Regions from separate parts of the Rhizobium sp. 01N447_2 genome, predicted to be linked through region 2. Evidence: predicted binding sites of a transcription regulator. Region 2 holds the regulator's gene; each other region holds the start of a gene.
The links. The regulator PhoB, encoded in region 2, activates phosphate uptake and scavenging genes when phosphate is short. The targets are predictions, from matches to a motif close to TGTCATNNANCTGTCAT.

Region 1 (4,418 bases), on a different contig from region 2:
CTGGCGATCACCGGTGTGGCCGCATATCTGTCGTTCCAATTCGCCTTCGCCAATGGCGAGCTGACCGCTTTCGGTCAGGCGATCTATGTGAGCCCGCTGAAGTGGGTGGTCATTCTGGCGCCGCTGGCTCTGGTGTTCTTCCTGAGCTTCCGGATCAATACGATGACGGTGGCCGCCGCTCAGACGACCTTTGCGGTCTATGCCGCGCTCGTCGGCCTGTCGCTCTCATCGATCTTCCTGATCTACACGGGTCAGAGCGTCGTTCAGACCTTCTTCGTCACCGCCGCCTCCTTTGGCGCGCTGTCGCTTTACGGCTACACGACGAAGCGTAATCTGTCGGCGATGGGTTCGTTCCTGATGATGGGTCTTTTCGGCTTGATCATCGCCTCGATCGTCAACATCTTCCTGGCGTCGTCTGCCGTGCAGTTCGCCATCTCGGTGCTCGGCGTCCTGATCTTCGCAGGCCTCACCGCCTACGATACCCAGCGGATCAAGGAATTGTACCTGGAAGCCGATGACGTTGCCGTGGCTGGTCGCAAGGCGATCATGGGTGCGCTGACGCTCTATCTCGACTTCATCAACCTCTTCATGTTCCTGCTGCAGTTCATGGGCAACCGTAAATAAGCAGGACCGACTGATCGAAAAGGCGGCTTCGGCCGCCTTTTTTGTTGCGCAGGCTTTCGCGGGATGGTTTTAGGAAGACACATCCTCGCCAACGGACCTGCCGCCAAAATGTCCTTCCTCCTGCGCGACGCCACACAAGCCGATATTCCCGCCATTGCCGATATCTATCGCGAATCCGTCCTGAACGGCGTCGCGAGCTATGAGATCGTGCCGCCCTCCGAGGCCGAGATGGCGTTGCGTTTTTCGGCGATCGTCGGCCAGCAATATCCCTATATTGCCGCAACCGATGCGGATGGAACTCTGCTCGGCTACGCCTATGCCTCGGCCTTCCGCACGCGTCCTGCCTATCGCTGGCTGGTCGAGGATTCGATTTATCTGGCGCCGCAAGCCCGCGGCCGCGGTATCGGCAAGGCGCTGCTCGCCGAACTGATCATCCGTTGCACCACCCTCGGCTTTCGGCAGATGGCAGCTGTCATCGGCGGCGCCAGCCCCGCCTCGATCGCGCTCCATCGCACGGCCGGCTTCGAGGAGGTTGGTCTGATGAAGGGCACCGGCTACAAGCACGGCCGCTGGCTGGATACGATGTTCATGCAGCGCGCCCTCGGTGAGGGTATGAGCACAGATCCGGACCCGTCGACCTATCCCGGCACGCTGTTTAACGGCTGATGCGGCTTACTTGTCGACGAGCTTCAGGGCCTTGTCGAAGACCTTCAGCACCTGGTTCAGCTCGTGACCGCGCTTCAGGATCGTGCCGTTGACGCTGATCACGCAATAGGCGCCCTGCTTGGCGGCGAGCTTCGGGTTTTTTTCGATGCGGAAGAGCGGCATTTCGCCGGAACGCTTGAAAACGGAAAAGACCGCCCTGTCCTTCAGGTGATCGATGGCGTAGTCGCGCCATTCACCATCACCGACCATCCGACCGTAGATCCAGAGGATCGCGTCCAGTTCGCGCCGGTGGAAGGTCACCGGAAGCGGGTCCTTGCTTTGCTTGTATTCCCTGAGATCGACGACGACTGAGGAACTGTGGTCGACGGAACGGCTTTCGCCGTGTCGCAAATCCGGCTGATCTGTCATCAGTCTCACAAGGCCTCCACATGTGACAGGAGGGTGACAGTTTGCCCGAGCCGCCGCAAATTGCAAGAGTGCCGGCTGTCACATTCAGCCGCACTACAGCGCCGCGCGTCTCTCGGGCAAGGGCGCTGGGCAGGCCAACGCTTTCTCCGCAGCGCCGCATTTCAGTCAAAACAGCGCCTCATTTGCAGGAGATTTATGAGCTCCAGTTTGGCGCCAGCGCGCCAAAGGGCCCGGCGGAGCGTATCGACCTTAACCCCAGCCCCGAATACGCTCGGCCGGGCCGCCCCAGCATTTCATCCGCAGCCGGATGAAATTTCAGATATTTTTGCCAGCCATCACCACGGTCGCGCCAAGGATCGCAGCCGGATCGCCGTCTGCGGTTGCCGATTGAAGAAGAATCGCGCAGCCCTCGAGCTGCGGCCGTTGCAGCACGCTAGCCGGCAGCGTCAGACTGGTCGCCTTGCCGTCCCACATGCCGACGGTTTCGACATTGGTGACGCTGTGGAGATAGGAGATCTTCTGGCCGCTGTTCTCGCCCTTTTCGACGTCGATGGTCTTTTCCTTGTCGAAATAGACCATCACGACATTGGCTTTGCCCTGTCCCGCGCCGATCTTGATCTCCAGCTCATCGCCGCGCATCGCGGCACTGATCGGAACGGTCAGCCCATTGCCTTCGCTGCTATAGGTGTTGATCTGGCTGTTGATGCCATTGAGATCGGCGCCAGCCAGATGGCCGCGTCCATTGACGATCGCCTGCGGCGTGTAGACGTTGCTGCGGCCCATTGTCTTGGCATAGCCATACTGCCGCTCGGTATTTTCCTTGGAACTCAGCGTATCGGCCCAACCGAGATAGTTCCAGTAATCGACATGATAGGCGAGCGCGATGACATCGCCCTGGTTCACCAGCTTGCGGAAAGCGGCATCAGCAGGAGGACAGGAGGAGCAGCCCTGCGCCGTGAAGAGTTCGACGACACCTTTCGGTGTGCCGTCTTCGGCCTGCAACGGGCCTGAGAGAACAACGCCGGCGATCAGCGGAATCAAAAAACGGGGGGACATTCACCTGCACCTCTTTTTCAGCGCCGACGGCATGTTGGAACCGGAGGCCCTGACATATGAACGTACGAATAATCCTTCCGGGTCCAAACGAAAAGTCACGAACGGGTGAGACGTAGCTAGACGGGAACTTGCGTAAAACAAATCATCGTGAGCCCCGTTTAAAGACTGTCGCCGCAAAGAAAAACCGCCGGAAACTGCTCTCCGGCGGCCATTATCATGTGAGTGTCTTAAAAATCAGGCAGCGAGGTCGCGCAGAACCGTCTGCAGGATGCCGCCATTGTTGAGGTAGACTACCTCGTCGAGCGTATCGACGCGCGACAGCAGCGGAACCTCCTTCACGGTGCCGTCGCCATAGGTGATCCTGGCGATCTTCTTCTCGCGTGGCTTGATCTTTTCCAGACCTTCGATGGTGACGAGTTCGTCGCCCTTGAGGCCGAGGCTCTGCCAGGTCGTGCCCTCTTCGAAGACGAAGGGGATGATGCCCATGCCGACCAGGTTCGAGCGATGGATGCGCTCGAAGGATTGGGCGACCACCGCCTTGACGCCGAGCAGGTTGGTGCCCTTGGCAGCCCAGTCGCGGGAGGAGCCATTGCCATATTCGACACCGGCGAAGATGACGAGCGGCACGCCTTCCTGCTTGTACTGCATCGCGGCGTCGTAGATCGAGGTCTCTTCCTTCGACGGGTAATGGATGGTGTAGCCACCTTCCTTGCCGTTCGGGCCGAGCATGTGGTTGCGGATGCGGATATTGGCGAAGGTGCCGCGCATCATCACTTCATGGTTGCCGCGGCGCGTGCCGTACTGGTTGAAGTCGGCAACGGCGACGTCGTGGTCGATGAGGTAGGCGCCGGCCGGCGATGCCGCCTTGATCGAACCGGCGGGCGAGATGTGGTCGGTGGTGATCTTGTCGCCGAACAGGCCGAGGACGCGGGCGCCCTTGATGTCGGAAACGCCGCTGCCCTTCTTGCCCATGCCGACGAAGTAGGGCGGGTTCTGCACATAGGTCGAATTGTCGTCCCAGGCATAGGTCTGGCCCGGCGGGATCTGAACGGCCTGCCAGTTGACGTCGCCCTTGAAGACGTCGGCATACTTGCTTTCGTAAAGCTCGCGGGTCACGTATTTCAGGATGAATTCCTGAACTTCCTTCGAGGTCGGCCAGATGTCCTTGAGATAAACCGGGTTGCCGCTCTGGTCCTCGCCGATCGGCTCCTTGGTCAGATCCGTCTGCACCGTGCCGGCAAGCGCATAAGCGACGACCAGCGGCGGGGATGCGAGATAGTTCGCCTGCACGTCGGGCGAGATGCGGCCTTCGAAGTTGCGGTTGCCGGAGAGAACGCCGGAAACGATAAGGCCCTTGTCGTTGATCGTCTTCGAGATCGGCGCCGGCAGCGGGCCGGAATTACCGATGCAGGTGGTGCAGCCGAAGCCGACGAGGTTGAAGCCAAGCTTGTCGAGGTCGGCTTGCAGGCCCGACTTGGCGAGATATTCGCCGACGACCTGCGATCCCGGTGCCAGCGAGGTCTTCACCCACGGCTTCGTCTTCAGTCCCTTGGCAACGGCGTTGCGGGCAAGAAGGCCGGCGGCGATCAGCACTGACGGGTTGGAGGTGTTGGTGCACGACGTGATGGCGGCGATCGCCACGTCGCCATGGCCGAGATCGAAGT
Region 2 (4,418 bases):
TGCGACCGACCCTTCGGTGTTGATCGCCGCCAACTATCCGGTTCTCCTGCGTGACGCGATCGTCAAGCAGCTGAACATCAATGCCTCGAGCCGTCCCGACGTGCGCGATGCATCCGCCATGCTGTCGAAGAGCGCGCCGATCCAGCTGCGCGATATGGTGATCGCCGATCCGTCGCTCATCGGCAAGACGGTCAACGTCACGGTGCTCGCCGACGCCAATGTCGACAGCGCCAGCAAGGGCCAGATTGACCTCTCGGTCGATGAGAAGAACCGCAAGGTCAACGACAAGCAGGTTGCCTGGATGAACGAGCTGAAGGCGAGCGGCGCTCTCCACAAGCAGTTCAACACCGGCCTCTTCGTCAACGGCAATTCCAGCCGTCCGGAGGCCGCAGGCCTGGGCGTCGCCCTGATCGGCTCGCTCTATCTGATGCTGATCGTCCTCGTGCTTGCTCTGCCGATCGGCGTCGCCGCCTCGATCTATCTCGAGGAGTTTGCGCCGAAGAACAAGCTGACGGATCTGATCGAGGTCAACATCAACAACCTCGCCGCGGTTCCTTCCATCGTCTACGGCCTGCTCGGTCTTTCCGTCTTCATCAACTTCATCGGCCTGCCGCGCTCGGCTTCGCTGGTCGGTGGTCTGGTGCTGACGCTGATGACCCTGCCGACGATCATCATCGCCACGCGTGCGGCTCTGCGCGCCGTGCCGCCGTCGATCCGCGCCGCAGCGCTCGGCCTCGGCGCTTCGAAGATGCAGATGGTGTTCCACCATGTTCTGCCGCTTGCCATGCCCGGCATCCTCACCGGCACGATCATCGGGCTGGCGCACGCGCTCGGCGAAACCGCGCCGCTGCTCCTCATCGGCATGGTCGCCTTCGTCGCCAACGCGCCGACGACACCGCTCGATCCCTCGACGGCTCTGCCCGTACAGGTCTATATGTGGGCCAACGAGGCCGAACGTGCCTTCGTTGAGCGTACTTCGGGTGCCATCATCGTCCTGCTCCTGTTCCTGATCGTCATGAACATGGGCGCCATCCTCTTGCGTCGTCGCTTCGAGCGCCGCTGGTAAACGGAGTTAAACATCATGAATATGTTGACGGAAGCTGCAGTTGAAAAGGCGCTGGATCGCAAGATGAGCAACGTCCCTTATAAGATGATCGGAAAGGAAGTCTCGGTTTACTACGGCGAGAAGCGCGCGCTTTTCGATGTGAACCTGAACGTCCGCGAAAACACGGTAACCGCCCTGATCGGCCCGTCCGGCTGCGGGAAGTCGACCTTCCTGCGGTGCCTCAACCGCATGAACGACACGATCGACGGCTGCCGCGTCACCGGCAAGATCACGCTTGATACCGACGATATCTATGATCCCGATATCGACGTCGTCGAGCTTCGCGCCCGGGTCGGCATGGTCTTCCAGAAGCCCAACCCGTTCCCGAAGACGATCTATGAAAACGTCTCCTACGGCCCGCGCATCCATGGCCTTGCCAAGTCGAAGGCCGACCTCGACCAGATCGTCGAGACCAGCCTGCAGCGCGCCGGCCTCTGGAACGAGGTCAAGGACCGCGTGCACGAGTCCGGCACCGGCCTGTCGGGCGGTCAGCAGCAGCGCCTCTGCATTGCGCGTGCCGTCGCCGTCAGCCCTGAAGTGATCCTGATGGACGAGCCCTGCTCGGCGCTCGACCCGATCGCCACCGCCAAGGTCGAGGAGTTGATCCACGAGCTGCGCGAGAACTACACGATCGTCATCGTCACCCACTCCATGCAGCAGGCCGCGCGCGTCTCGCAGCGCACCGCCATGTTCCACCTCGGCAATCTCGTCGAGGAGAACGACACCGACAAGATGTTCACCAATCCCGACGATCCGCGCACCCAGGACTACATCATGGGTCGCTTCGGCTGATTTTGGCGTCACCAAGCCTTTCCGTTATTCGAGGATAAAGCCCCATGGCATCGACACATATTTATTCTGCCTATGATGATGATCTGAAGTTCCTGTCCAGGCGGATTTCCGAAATGGGCGGCCTGGCCGAGCAGATGGTCGCCGAAGCCGTGCGGGCGCTGGTCAACGGCGATACCGCGCTGGCGCAGAAGGTCATCTCCGACGATGTGATCCTCGATCACGCCGAACGCGAAATCGGCGACAAGGCGATCGTCACCATCGCCCGCCGCCAGCCGATGGCCGCGGACCTGCGCGAAATCATGGGTTCGATCCGCATCGCCGCCGATCTCGAACGCGTCGGCGACCTTGGCAAGAACACCGCCAAGCGCGTCATCGCCGTCCAAAGCACCGGCGTTCCCCGCAAGCTCGCCCGCGGCCTCGAGCATCTGTCCGAGCTGGCGCTCGTCCAGCTCAAGGAAGTGCTCGATGTCTACACCAATCGTTCCGCCGACAAGGCGAATGCGATCCGCGAACGCGACAACGAGATCGACGCGATGTACACCTCGCTGTTCCGCGAGCTCCTGACCTACATGATGGAAGATCCGCGCAACATCACCAGCTGCACGCATCTTCTCTTCTGCGCCAAGAACATCGAGCGCATCGGCGACCACGCCACCAACATCGCCGAGACGATCTTTTACATGACGACAGGCGCGCAGCCGGAAGGCGACCGTCCGAAGGACGACAGCGCCAACACCGTCGGCGCGGTCACCGAATAACCGCCCACACCCGCCGCTTGCGTGCGCGCCCATCCGGGCGCGCAAGAGGTCGCAGCCAATTCTGATTTTGCGCAGGATGCATTGCTTAAATCACCCCCGGTTTAAGGATCATGCGCGAGGAGACCGACACGCATGATCCCGAGAGTTGCAGTTGTTGAAGACGAGGAAGCCCTCAGCGTGCTTCTTCGCTACAATCTCGAAGCGGAAGGCTTCGAGGTCGATACCATCCTTCGTGGCGACGAAGCCGAAATGCGACTTCAGGAGCGCACGCCCGATCTTCTCATCCTCGATTGGATGCTGCCTGGCGTCTCCGGCATCGAGCTCTGCCGGCGCCTGCGCATGCGGCCGGAAACCGAGCGCCTGCCGATCATCATGCTGACGGCGCGCGGCGAGGAGAGCGAGCGTGTCCGCGGATTGTCGACGGGCGCCGACGATTATGTCGTCAAGCCCTTCTCGACCCCCGAGCTCGTTGCCCGCGTCAAGGCGATGCTGCGCCGCGCCCGTCCCGAGGTGCTGTCGACGGTGCTGAAATGCGGTGACATCGAGCTCGACCGCGAGACCCATCGCGTCCATCGCAAGACCCGCGAAGTCCGCCTCGGCCCCACCGAATTCCGCCTGCTGGAATTCCTGATGTCGTCGCCAGGCCGGGTCTTCTCCCGCTCACAGCTTCTCGACGGCGTCTGGGGCCACGACATCTATGTCGACGAGCGCACCGTCGACGTCCATGTCGGCCGCCTGCGCAAGGCGCTGAATTTTTCCAACATGCAGGACGTCATCCGCACCGTCCGCGGCGCCGGTTATTCGATGGAAGCCTGAGGGCTTCCGTTCTGGTTGCTGACAAAGTCGCTCGTGCTAACGTCCTAACCTACCGGGGTCGAGCCACTCGTCTCGACCCGTCCTCCGGACCCCGTAGACGGGGCGAGGGGACGTGCTCTGCGAAAGGTTGGTGGGGACAGAGAGGGTTGCGGCACAATCTCTTCTCCCCTCGGGGAGAAGGTGCCGGCAGGCGGATGAGGGGGCCACACGGCACACTCTTTCCGTGATAACCTATCCCACATGCCGAACGGCTGCGCCCTGAACACGATCGAAACGACGCCAACGCGGTCGAAACCCGCATGGTGTTGTAAGAAAGACCGGCTTCCCTGGCCCCCCTCATCCGCCCTACGGGCACCTTCTCCCCGAGGGGAGAAGAGGGAATCGAGATGTTGCGGCATGTCACTTCGCCCCTTGAGAACCGAAGGAAAGGTCGAGACCCATGGCTCGACCCTGGTTGGTGGCGGCAGCCGGATGAGGGCAAGTCGGCGTTCTCAACGAACTGAACACCCAAGCGCTCCCATCCGCGCATAAAAAAACGGGCCACTCGGCCCGTTTTCTGCATTCTAACGATGGTCAGCCCGCTCAGCTGGCCCGCGCTGCCGCCCGGCGGCGTTCGTTCACCGGCTGGTAGGCAAGCTTCTGGTGATAGCTGCAATAGGGCGAATTGTCGGGGGATTCGCAGCCGCAGAAATGGAAGTCGTCCTTCAGCGGATCGCCGACCGGCCACTTGCAGGTGCGTTCGGTCAGTTCCGTCAGGCCGAGGCGGCGGGAAATCGGCACCACCACATTGCCTCTCGGCACGTATTCCATTTCCTCGATCGTTTCGATCTCGATCTCTTCCTTCAGCATCGTCGCGCCCTGCTGGCGGGTGACGGTGCGGGTGGTGATCCGAGAGGCGAAGTTCGGCGCGCGCGGCGCCGATGTATTGCGCTTCGGCGTTCGCGCCG
Region 3 (4,418 bases), on a different contig from region 2:
TCGGCGCATGTTTATCGATCGCTTCCGAAAGCGCCTCTGCATTGCTGGAAAGGTGCAGGCCATCGGCCTTGGCCCGGCCGGCGACACGGCTGTCACCTGCAATCAGCGCGGCTGCTCCAGCATTCTGGATCAGCGGCACCAGCTTTTCGGCATGTTTCTGGAAGGTGCCGTCGTCGAGCCCGTATTGCGGCACGATCACCGAGGCGACATCGCCGCCCTTCAGCGCATCGGCGACGATCTTTGCCTGTTCGTCGGCATCGGCGATATCAGGCACGATGAGCACAAGGCGGCAGCGATTTTCCGGTTCGGTCATGAGGTCTTTCCGTTTCCGGCGAATTCCCCTTCGAAATGAGAGATCCGCACTCGTTTTGTGTGAGTAGTTCCGTTAGACGAGGCTTGCAAGAGGAGGACGTCGAAAGCATGCCGCAGGATTTGTCATTCTACTACGCCGCCGTGCCCGCCGTTCTGCTGGTGGGCCTCGCAAAGGGTGGCATGGGCGACGCTTTGTCGCTGATCGGCCTGCCCTTCCTCGCCCTCGTCGTCTCACCGGTCGAGGCGGCGGCCATCCTGCTGCCGATCCTGGTCTTCATGGACATGATCTCGCTCGTCATCTGGCGCAAACATGGCGACTGGGCGACGTTGAAGATCATGCTGCCTGGCGCCATCTTCGGCATCGCGCTGGGCTGGGCGACCTCGGCCCTGGTTCCGGGCAACATGCTGCGCATCGTCATCGGCGCGGTGACCATCCTCTTTTGCCTGCGCTATTTCTGGAACAATTTCGGCCCGGGCGCCGGCAAGGTGATCCCGCCGCGCGGCCAGCGACCGGTGGTCGCCAGCCTCTGGGGGACATTTTCCGGTTACGGCAGCTTCGTTGCTCATGCCGGCGGTGCGCCCTTCCAGATCTATGCCCTGCCGCTCAAATTGCAGCCACGCGAATATACCGGCACCAGCGTGCGCTTCTTTGCGATCCTCAACGCCATCAAGCTGATCCCCTATTTCGCGCTCGGCCAGCTCGACACCCAGAATCTTGCGACCTCCGCGACGCTTCTACCCTTTGCCCCGCTCGCCACCATTGCCGGCGCCTGGTGCGTGCGCCGCATGAAGCCACAGATCTTCTATCCCTTCATGTATGCGATGGCGCTGATCGCCGCCTTCCTGATCGTGCGCGAGGGCCTTGGCTGGTAGAAACCGCTAAAGCATGTCGCGCAAAACTGTGCAGCGGTTTTGCGATAACGACATGCGTAAAAACAAAGACCTAAAGCGCGACGAGCGAATCTGAAGGTTCGCGACGCGCTTTAGACCGTGGCACGCTGCAATGCACAATTTCCTTGCTGGCGCGGCCGGTTTGACGTAGCGTTCCCGTCATGTCGAACACGGACCCTTTCTCTGCGATTGCCGATCCGAACCGGCGGTTTCTGCTGGAGGAATTGCGTCGCGCGCCACGGACGGTCAATGAGCTCGCCGAAGGCCTGCCGATCAGTCGCCCCGCTGTCTCGCAACACTTGAAGGCGCTGCTCGACAGCAATCTCGTCTCCGTGACCTCAGAAGGCACCAAACGTATCTACACGGTCAATAACCGCGGCTTCGACAAGCTCAATTTGTGGCTGGATCAGTTCTGGGCCTGATGCAGGTTCCCATAAGATCAACGGATACCATGCAAATCATATGAACGCCATGTGAGACGTGGCGACCCAAAAGCGCCAGCCGCGATGCCGGATGCATCGGACTGGCGCAAATCTGGTGTCAAATCACCGGTTCTTGCTAATTCTTGGCGGAATGGATGGATTTACCTTGTTGCGCAAGATGATCGCCCGGCGACCCTTGGGAAGATTAGTGGACGGATGACTTAAGACGCTGAATCTCGTCCTTGATGCGCAGCTTCCGGCGCTTGCATTCGGCAAGTTCCGTATCGGAAATAGAGGGAGATGTTCTGAGCGCGTGCAACTCCTCCTCGAGAGCAACATGCTTTTTCTGGAGTGACTCAAGATGAGCTTGAACAGTCATATGACCCTTCCTTCCTCTTACCCTCCCCGGCCAACATCGTCGGGGATCAAGGTGTCAACGGCCGGACTGTGACATATTTTTGAAGGCTTGTCGAAGGCCAAAAGATGAAGACTGGATGGCAATTTCATGATCAAGACTAACTAGCCGTTACCTGTATTTGGTGATAGGAGCTTGCGGAAATCATCGCCAGATCGGACAAGGTCCAGGGACGGTAACGGGGAATGCATATGGCCGATCAGGAACAGGCGGAAATCAGGCTCACGGTGGCGCGTCTGCGTCAGGAGCACGAGGATTTCGATGCCGCGATCAACGCCATGATCCAGACCGGATGCGATGCTCTGCGAATCCAGCGCATGAAAAAGAAAAAACTTGTCATCAAGGACAGGCTCTCCAAGCTGGAAGATCAGATCATCCCTGACATCATCGCCTGAGAGGGAATAGCAGCAACGATGACAGACAGACCACCCGTCGCCATCATCATGGGCAGCCAGTCCGACTGTGAGACCATGAAAAACGCCGCCGACACGCTGGAGGCGCTGGAAATTCCCTATGACGCGCGCATAATTTCGGCGCACCGCACAGTGGACCGGCTGGTCAATTTCGCCAAGGGCGCACGCGCGGAGGGCTTCAAGGTCATCATCGCCGGCGCCGGCGGCGCCGCCCACCTGCCGGGCATGACCGCCGCGATGACACCGCTGCCGGTTTTCGGCGTGCCGGTCCAGTCGAAAGCCCTGTCCGGCCAGGACAGTCTTCTTTCCATCGTGCAGATGCCGGCCGGTATTCCTGTGGGCACGCTTGCCATCGGCAAGGCCGGCGCGGTCAACGCCGCGCTTCTCGCCGCCGCCGTGCTTGCCCTTTCCGACGAAGAAATCGCCGACCGGCTCGACGAATGGCGCGAGCGCCAGAGTGCTGCCGTCGCCGAATACCCGATGGACGACCTATGACGGCAAGAACGATCGGCATTATCGGCGGCGGCCAGCTCGGCCGCATGCTGGCCATCGCCGCCGCCCGGTTGAATTTTCGCACGATCATTCTCGAGCCGCAGCCGGACTGCCCGGCCGCTCAGCTCGCCAACCGGCAGATTACCGCCGCCTATGACGATCCGTCGGCACTGGCCGAACTCGCCGATATCTGCGACGTCGTCACCTACGAATTCGAGAACGTGCCCGTCGCAGCCGCCGAAAGACTCTCGGCGAGCGTGCCCGTCTTTCCGCCGCCGAAGGCGCTGGAAGCCGCCCAGGACCGCCTCGTCGAAAAGCGCTTTCTCAATGACTGCGGCATATCAACCGCCCGCTTCCACGCGATCGACAGCCAGGCCGATCTTGAGACGGCACTTAAGGATTTCGGCGGCCAGGGCGTGCTGAAGACCCGCCGTCTCGGTTATGACGGCAAGGGCCAGAAGGTTTTCCGCTCGGCGGCCGACAGCCCGGATGGCGCCTATGCCGCACTCGACGGCGTGCCGCTCATCCTCGAAAGCTTCGTCGCTTTCGAGCGCGAGGTCTCGATCATCGCCGCGCGCGCCACCGACGGCACGGTCGTCTGCTTCGATCCGGCCGAGAATGTGCACCGCGACGGTATCCTTCACACCTCGACGGTCCCCGCCGCGATCTCTGCATCGACGGCGGACGCCGCGCGCCAATCGGCCGAAAAGATCCTTGCCGCGTTGAACTATGTCGGCGTCATCGGCATCGAGTTCTTCGTGCTTGCCGATGGCGGCCTGATTGCCAACGAAATGGCGCCGCGTGTCCACAACTCCGGTCACTGGACGGAAGCGGCCTGCGTCGTCAGCCAGTTCGAGCAGCATATCCGCGCCGTTGCTGGCCTGCCGCTTGGCAGTGCCGAGCGCCATTCCGACTGCATCATGCAGAACCTGATCGGCGACGATATCCTTGCGGTTCCCGACTGGCTGCGGCGCCCCGATACGCTGGTTCATCTCTATGGCAAGACTGAGTGGCGCCCCGGTCGCAAGATGGGCCATGTCACCACCTTGACGCCGAAATCGCCGGTTTTGGCCTGAGAAAACACCCCTTCGCCTTGGGAAAAACACCTTCATGTGGTTGACACGGAAAAGGTGACGGGGTATCTGCTCCCCCACCTAAACAGCGCGCCCGATGGCGCGCTTTTGATTGTTAAAGATACGGGCGAATGTGAATTCCCCCATAGAGATCGCGGATCAGAAAAATGAAGATCAAGAATTCGCTCAAGTCGCTCAAGGCTCGTCACCGTGACAACCGTCTGGTTCGTCGTAAGGGCCGCATCTACATCATCAACAAGCTGAACCCGCGCTTTAAGGCTCGTCAGGGCTGATTTCGCGCGTCCGGATCGCCTCGCCGCGTGAGCTTGCGACGGCAGATATATCCGGTGGGTCGCTGCGGTGATCACGTCAAATTTGTTTGATCTTCGGCGCTGGCGGG
Region 4 (4,418 bases), on a different contig from region 2:
AGGCGATCTGGCCCTATTTCTACGCTGGTACCATGGGCTGGGTGCAGCGCGATTCCATCGATCGCCTGCGTCATGCCAAGCGTTACTCCGGCTTCTTCTCCTCGATCTGCACCAACCCCGCCTGGACCGGCTTCACGATGGCGACCGGCACGCTGCGCGGTCCCGATCCACGCGAGATGGGCCGCACCGATTGCGTCGTCATCTGGGGCACCAACGCGGTCTCGACGCAGGTCAACGTGATGACCCACGCCATCAAGTCGCGCAAGGAGCGCGGTGCGAAGATCGTCGTCATCGACATCTACGACAATCCGACGATGAAGCAGGCCGACATGGCGCTGATCGTCAGGCCCGGCACCGACGCCGCACTCGCCTGCGCCGTCATGCACATCGCCTTCCGAGACGGCCATGCCGACCGTGACTATATGGCGAGATATGCCGATGATCCCGCCGGCCTCGAAGCGCATCTGAAAACCAAGACGCCGCAATGGGCCGCTGCCATCACCGGCCTTTCGGTCGAGGAGATCGAAGCCTTCGCCAGCCTTGTCGGCACGACGAAGAAGACCTTTTTCCGCCTGGGCTATGGCTTCACCCGCCAGCGCAACGGCGCGGTCGCCATGCATGCGGCCGCCTCGATCGCCACCGTGCTGGGCTCCTGGCAATATGAGGGCGGCGGCGCCTTCCATTCGAACAGCGATATCTTCCGCATGAACAGCGCCGAACTGACCGGCCGGTCGATGAAGGATGCCGATATTCGCATGCTCGACCAGTCGCAGATCGGCCGCGTGCTGATCGGCGATGCGGTCGCGCTGCGCCATCGAGGCCCGGTGACGGCGATGCTGATCCAGAACACCAATCCTGCAAACATCGCCCCCGAGCAGCGCCTCGTCAGACGCGGCTTTGCCCGCAACGACCTCTTCGTTGCCGTGCACGAGCAGTTCATGACCGAAACGGCCGAGATCGCCGATATCGTCATCCCGGCAACGATGTTCGTCGAACATGACGATATCTATCGGGCCGGCGGCCAGAACCATATCCTGCTGGGGCCGAAGCTGGTCGAGCCGCCGTCAACCGTGCGCACCAATCTCTTCGTCATCGAGGAACTGGCAAAACGCCTCGGCGTCGCCGATCGCTCCGGCTTCGGCTTCACCGCCCGGGAGATGGTCGACCGCATCCTGGAATCGAGCGGCCTGCCGGATTACGACCATTTCCTCGAACACAAATGGTTCGATCGTCAGCCCGCTTTCGAGGAGGCGCATTATCTGAATGGCTTTGCCCATCCGGATGGCAAGTTTCATTTCCGCCCGGACTGGATCGATCAGCCGGCGCCCAACAAGCCCCCGGCTTCTATCGGCGCGCTCGGTCCGCATGCCGCGCTTCCGGCCTTCCCTGATCAGGTCGATGTCATCGAAGTCGCCGATCCCGAGCATCCCTTCCGGCTTGCCACCTCGCCGGCGCGCAACTTCCTGAATTCGAGTTTCTCCGAGACCAAGACCTCTCGCCAGAAGGAAGGCCGCCCTGAAGTGATGGTCAATCCGGCCGACGCCGAAGCCAACGGCATCGCCCATGGCGATCTCGTCCGCATTGGCAACAGCCGCGGCGATCTGCGCCTCCACGCCCGCATCACCACCGAAGTCAAATCCGGCGTGCTGATCGCCGAAGGCCTCTGGCCGAACAAGGCGCATGTCGACGGCGAGGGCATCAACGTCTTGACCGGCGCCGACCCTGTCGCGCCCTATGGCGGGGCAGCCGTACACGACAACAAGGTCTGGCTTCGCAGGGACGCAGCATGATGCAGCTGAAATCACGTGTGAAGATCGTCAGCGAAGACACGCTGTCGAATGGGTGGACGCGGTTGAGCAGCTACCTGCTCGACTATATCGACAGCAAGGGCGCAACCCAGCGGTTGAAACGGGAGGTCTATCACCGAACGCCGGCCGCCTGCATCCTGCTTTACGATCCCAGGCGCGACCTCGTCGTTCTCGTCCGCCAATTCCGCCTCGCCGTTCATCTCAACGGCGATCCCAGCTGGATAATCGAGGTGCCGGCCGGCCTTCTCGACGATGACCATCCCGAAGCGGCGATCCGTCGCGAGGCGATGGAGGAGACCGGCTATCGCCTACGCGATGCGCGCTTCCTCTTCAAATCCTACACCTCACCGGGTGCCGTCACCGAAGTGGTCCACTTCTTCACAGCCGTCGTCGACATCGCCGACCGCGTGGCGGAAGGCGGCGGCCTGGACGAGGAGCACGAGGATATCGAGGTCCTCGAAATCCCGCTCGACGAGGCGGCGGCGATGATCGAAACCGGCGAGATCTTCGACGTCAAAACGATCGTGCTTCTGCAATGGGCCGCGTTGAACAGGGCAAGGCTGACGGCCTGATCGCGATCATTTCGCGGGATCGAGGGACCGGTGAAACTGCGGGGCGAGCGCATCGGATCATTTCCAAAGCGCAAGTTTCCGCTTTAAGATGATAAGGCGCGAAATTTCATACGACTGTCACGAAGCGGTTCTATCCGCTGCGGTTTGTCAATCATCGGATGCGGTCAGGAGAAAGCCCATGTGGCTCAGCAATTTCACCCTCGTTCTCCCAAACGAGGTGGTGAGGGAAGGTTCCGTGCGTGTTGAGGATGGGGTCATCGCCGAGATCGGGCCGGAGCCGGTCGCCGGTGCTGCCATCGATGGCGGCGGGCGGCTGCTGATGCCCGGATTAGTCGATCTCCACGGTGACATGATCGAGCGCGAGATCGCCCCACGGCCGAACGCGACGATGCCGATCGATTTCGGCATCCACGAACTGGACAAGAAGCTTGCCGCCGCCGGTGTCACGACCGCGTTTGCCGCCGTCTCCTTCGCGACCGAAAGCGTCTACAGCCACGTCCGCTCGCTGGAGACGACATCAGCGGTGATCGAGGGCATCAACCGCCTGCGTGACGATCTGTTGATCGACCACCGCGTCCACGCCCGCTAYGAAATCACCAATGTCGCTGCAGCCCCGGCACTCGAGCGCCTGCTGAATGCCGATCAGATCGACATGGTTTCGCTCACCGACCACACGCCGGGCCAGGGCCAATACAACAACTTGCAAAGCTACATCTTGAGCATCTCCGAGCGTCGCGCCGTCTCCGAGGAAATGGCGGCGGAGATCGTTGCCAAGCGCATCGCCATGCGCAGCAATCCTGACATCGAGGCCAAGCTGAAGGAGATCGTCGCGCTGTCGCTGAAGCATAAGCTGTCGCTTGCCTCGCATGACGATGACAGCGTCGAAAAAGTCGCCGAAATGCACGATCTCGGCGTCACCATCAGCGAGTTTCCGGTCACCGCACCTGCGGCGGAGGAGGCGCGCCGTCGTGGCCTCTGGACGCTGATGGGCGCGCCGAACGCACTGCGTGGCCAGTCGATGTCGGGCAATCTCAGCGCGCTCGATGCTGCAAGGGCCGGCCTGCTGAGCGTCATCGCCGCCGATTATCATCCGGCTGCCTTCGTGCCCGGCATCTTCAAGCTTGCCGACATGGTGGAAGGTGGCCTGCCGGCAGCCGTTGCCATGGCGACCGGCAATGCCGCCCGTTCAGCCGGCTTGTCGGATCGCGGCGAGATCGCCATCGGCCAGCGCGCCGATCTTGTCGTGGTCGAGCCGGGCGATATCAATCGCATCCGCGCCACGTTCCGCGCCGGCCGCTTCGTCTACAGCGATGGCACGCTGCATCCTTTGCGGGCTTTGGCGGCTTAGAGCAATTCCAGCAAAAGTGCGAAGCGGTTTTCCCAGGCAAAGCGCGAAGCGCTTTTGCCGGGAATTGCGTAAAACAAGCGGCCTAAGAGCGGTCGCCGATCAGCGAAATGAGTTGAGCCCTGGGTACGGTGGTTGAGGCCTCTGTGCTCATGGCCCTGCCGCCTTCCATCGTCACCCGGCCTTCGGCGAAAAGCCGCAAGGCTTGCGGATAGATCTGGTGTTCGATGGTCAGCACACGTGCAGCAAGGCTTTCGGCCGTGTCGCCGGAAAGAACCGGTACGGCCGCCTGGCCGATCACCGGTCCCTCGTCCATGCCTTCGGTGACGAAATGCACGGTGCAGCCGGCGATCCGCATGCCGGCGTCGAGCGCGCGCTGATGCGTGTGCAGGCCCGGAAACAGCGGCAGCAGGGAAGGGTGGATGTTGAGCATTCGGCCTTCGTAGCGCTGGATGAAGGTCGCCGTCAGCAGCCGCATGTAGCCTGCTAGGCAGAGAATATCGGGTGAAAGCTCATCGAGCGCCGAAAAGATCGCCGCCTCATGCGCGTCCTTGCTGGCATAGTCCTTGCGGGGGAAGGCGAAGGTGGCGATGCCTTCGGCGGCGGCCTTGGCAAGGCCGCCGGCATCCTTCTTGTCGGAGATCACGCCGACGATCTCAGCCGGATAGTCGGATGCCTTTGCCGCCGCAACCA

Region 1: the regulator PhoB is predicted to act here: its motif matches at 1,721-1,737, upstream of AC1ECN_RS04370 (DUF2794 domain-containing protein).
Region 3: the regulator PhoB is predicted to act here: its motif matches at 2,109-2,125, upstream of AC1ECN_RS00610 (YdcH family protein).
Region 4: the regulator PhoB is predicted to act here: its motif matches at 2,485-2,501, upstream of AC1ECN_RS10270 (alpha-D-ribose 1-methylphosphonate 5-triphosphate diphosphatase).

What each region holds. Positions count from the first base shown of each region.
Region 1 covers NZ_JBFTQY010000004.1:158,957-163,374, forward strand. Annotated here, with positions in the region: gene AC1ECN_RS04360 (Bax inhibitor-1/YccA family protein) at 1-624, shown strand, start outside; gene AC1ECN_RS04365 (GNAT family N-acetyltransferase) at 733-1,290, shown strand; gene AC1ECN_RS04370 (DUF2794 domain-containing protein) at 1,297-1,698, opposite strand; gene AC1ECN_RS04375 (DUF1223 domain-containing protein) at 2,014-2,754, opposite strand; gene acnA (aconitate hydratase AcnA) at 2,989-4,418, opposite strand, start outside.
Region 2 covers NZ_JBFTQY010000019.1:64,607-69,024, forward strand. Annotated here, with positions in the region: gene pstA (phosphate ABC transporter permease PstA) at 1-1,066, shown strand, start outside; gene pstB (phosphate ABC transporter ATP-binding protein PstB) at 1,082-1,897, shown strand; gene phoU (phosphate signaling complex protein PhoU) at 1,942-2,655, shown strand; gene phoB (phosphate regulon transcriptional regulator PhoB) at 2,788-3,471, shown strand; gene AC1ECN_RS16280 (GcrA family cell cycle regulator) at 4,054-4,418, opposite strand, start outside.
Region 3 covers NZ_JBFTQY010000001.1:129,693-134,110, forward strand. Annotated here, with positions in the region: gene AC1ECN_RS00595 (thiamine phosphate synthase) at 1-313, opposite strand, end outside; gene AC1ECN_RS00600 (sulfite exporter TauE/SafE family protein) at 421-1,185, shown strand; gene AC1ECN_RS00605 (ArsR/SmtB family transcription factor) at 1,365-1,625, shown strand; gene AC1ECN_RS00610 (YdcH family protein) at 1,831-2,004, opposite strand; gene AC1ECN_RS00615 (YdcH family protein) at 2,232-2,435, shown strand; gene purE (5-(carboxyamino)imidazole ribonucleotide mutase) at 2,454-2,948, shown strand; gene AC1ECN_RS00625 (5-(carboxyamino)imidazole ribonucleotide synthase) at 2,945-4,021, shown strand; gene ykgO (type B 50S ribosomal protein L36) at 4,186-4,311, shown strand.
Region 4 covers NZ_JBFTQY010000013.1:5,431-9,848, forward strand. Annotated here, with positions in the region: gene AC1ECN_RS10260 (molybdopterin-containing oxidoreductase family protein) at 1-1,790, shown strand, start outside; gene AC1ECN_RS10265 (NUDIX domain-containing protein) at 1,787-2,380, shown strand; gene AC1ECN_RS10270 (alpha-D-ribose 1-methylphosphonate 5-triphosphate diphosphatase) at 2,559-3,728, shown strand; gene purN (phosphoribosylglycinamide formyltransferase) at 3,811-4,418, opposite strand, start outside.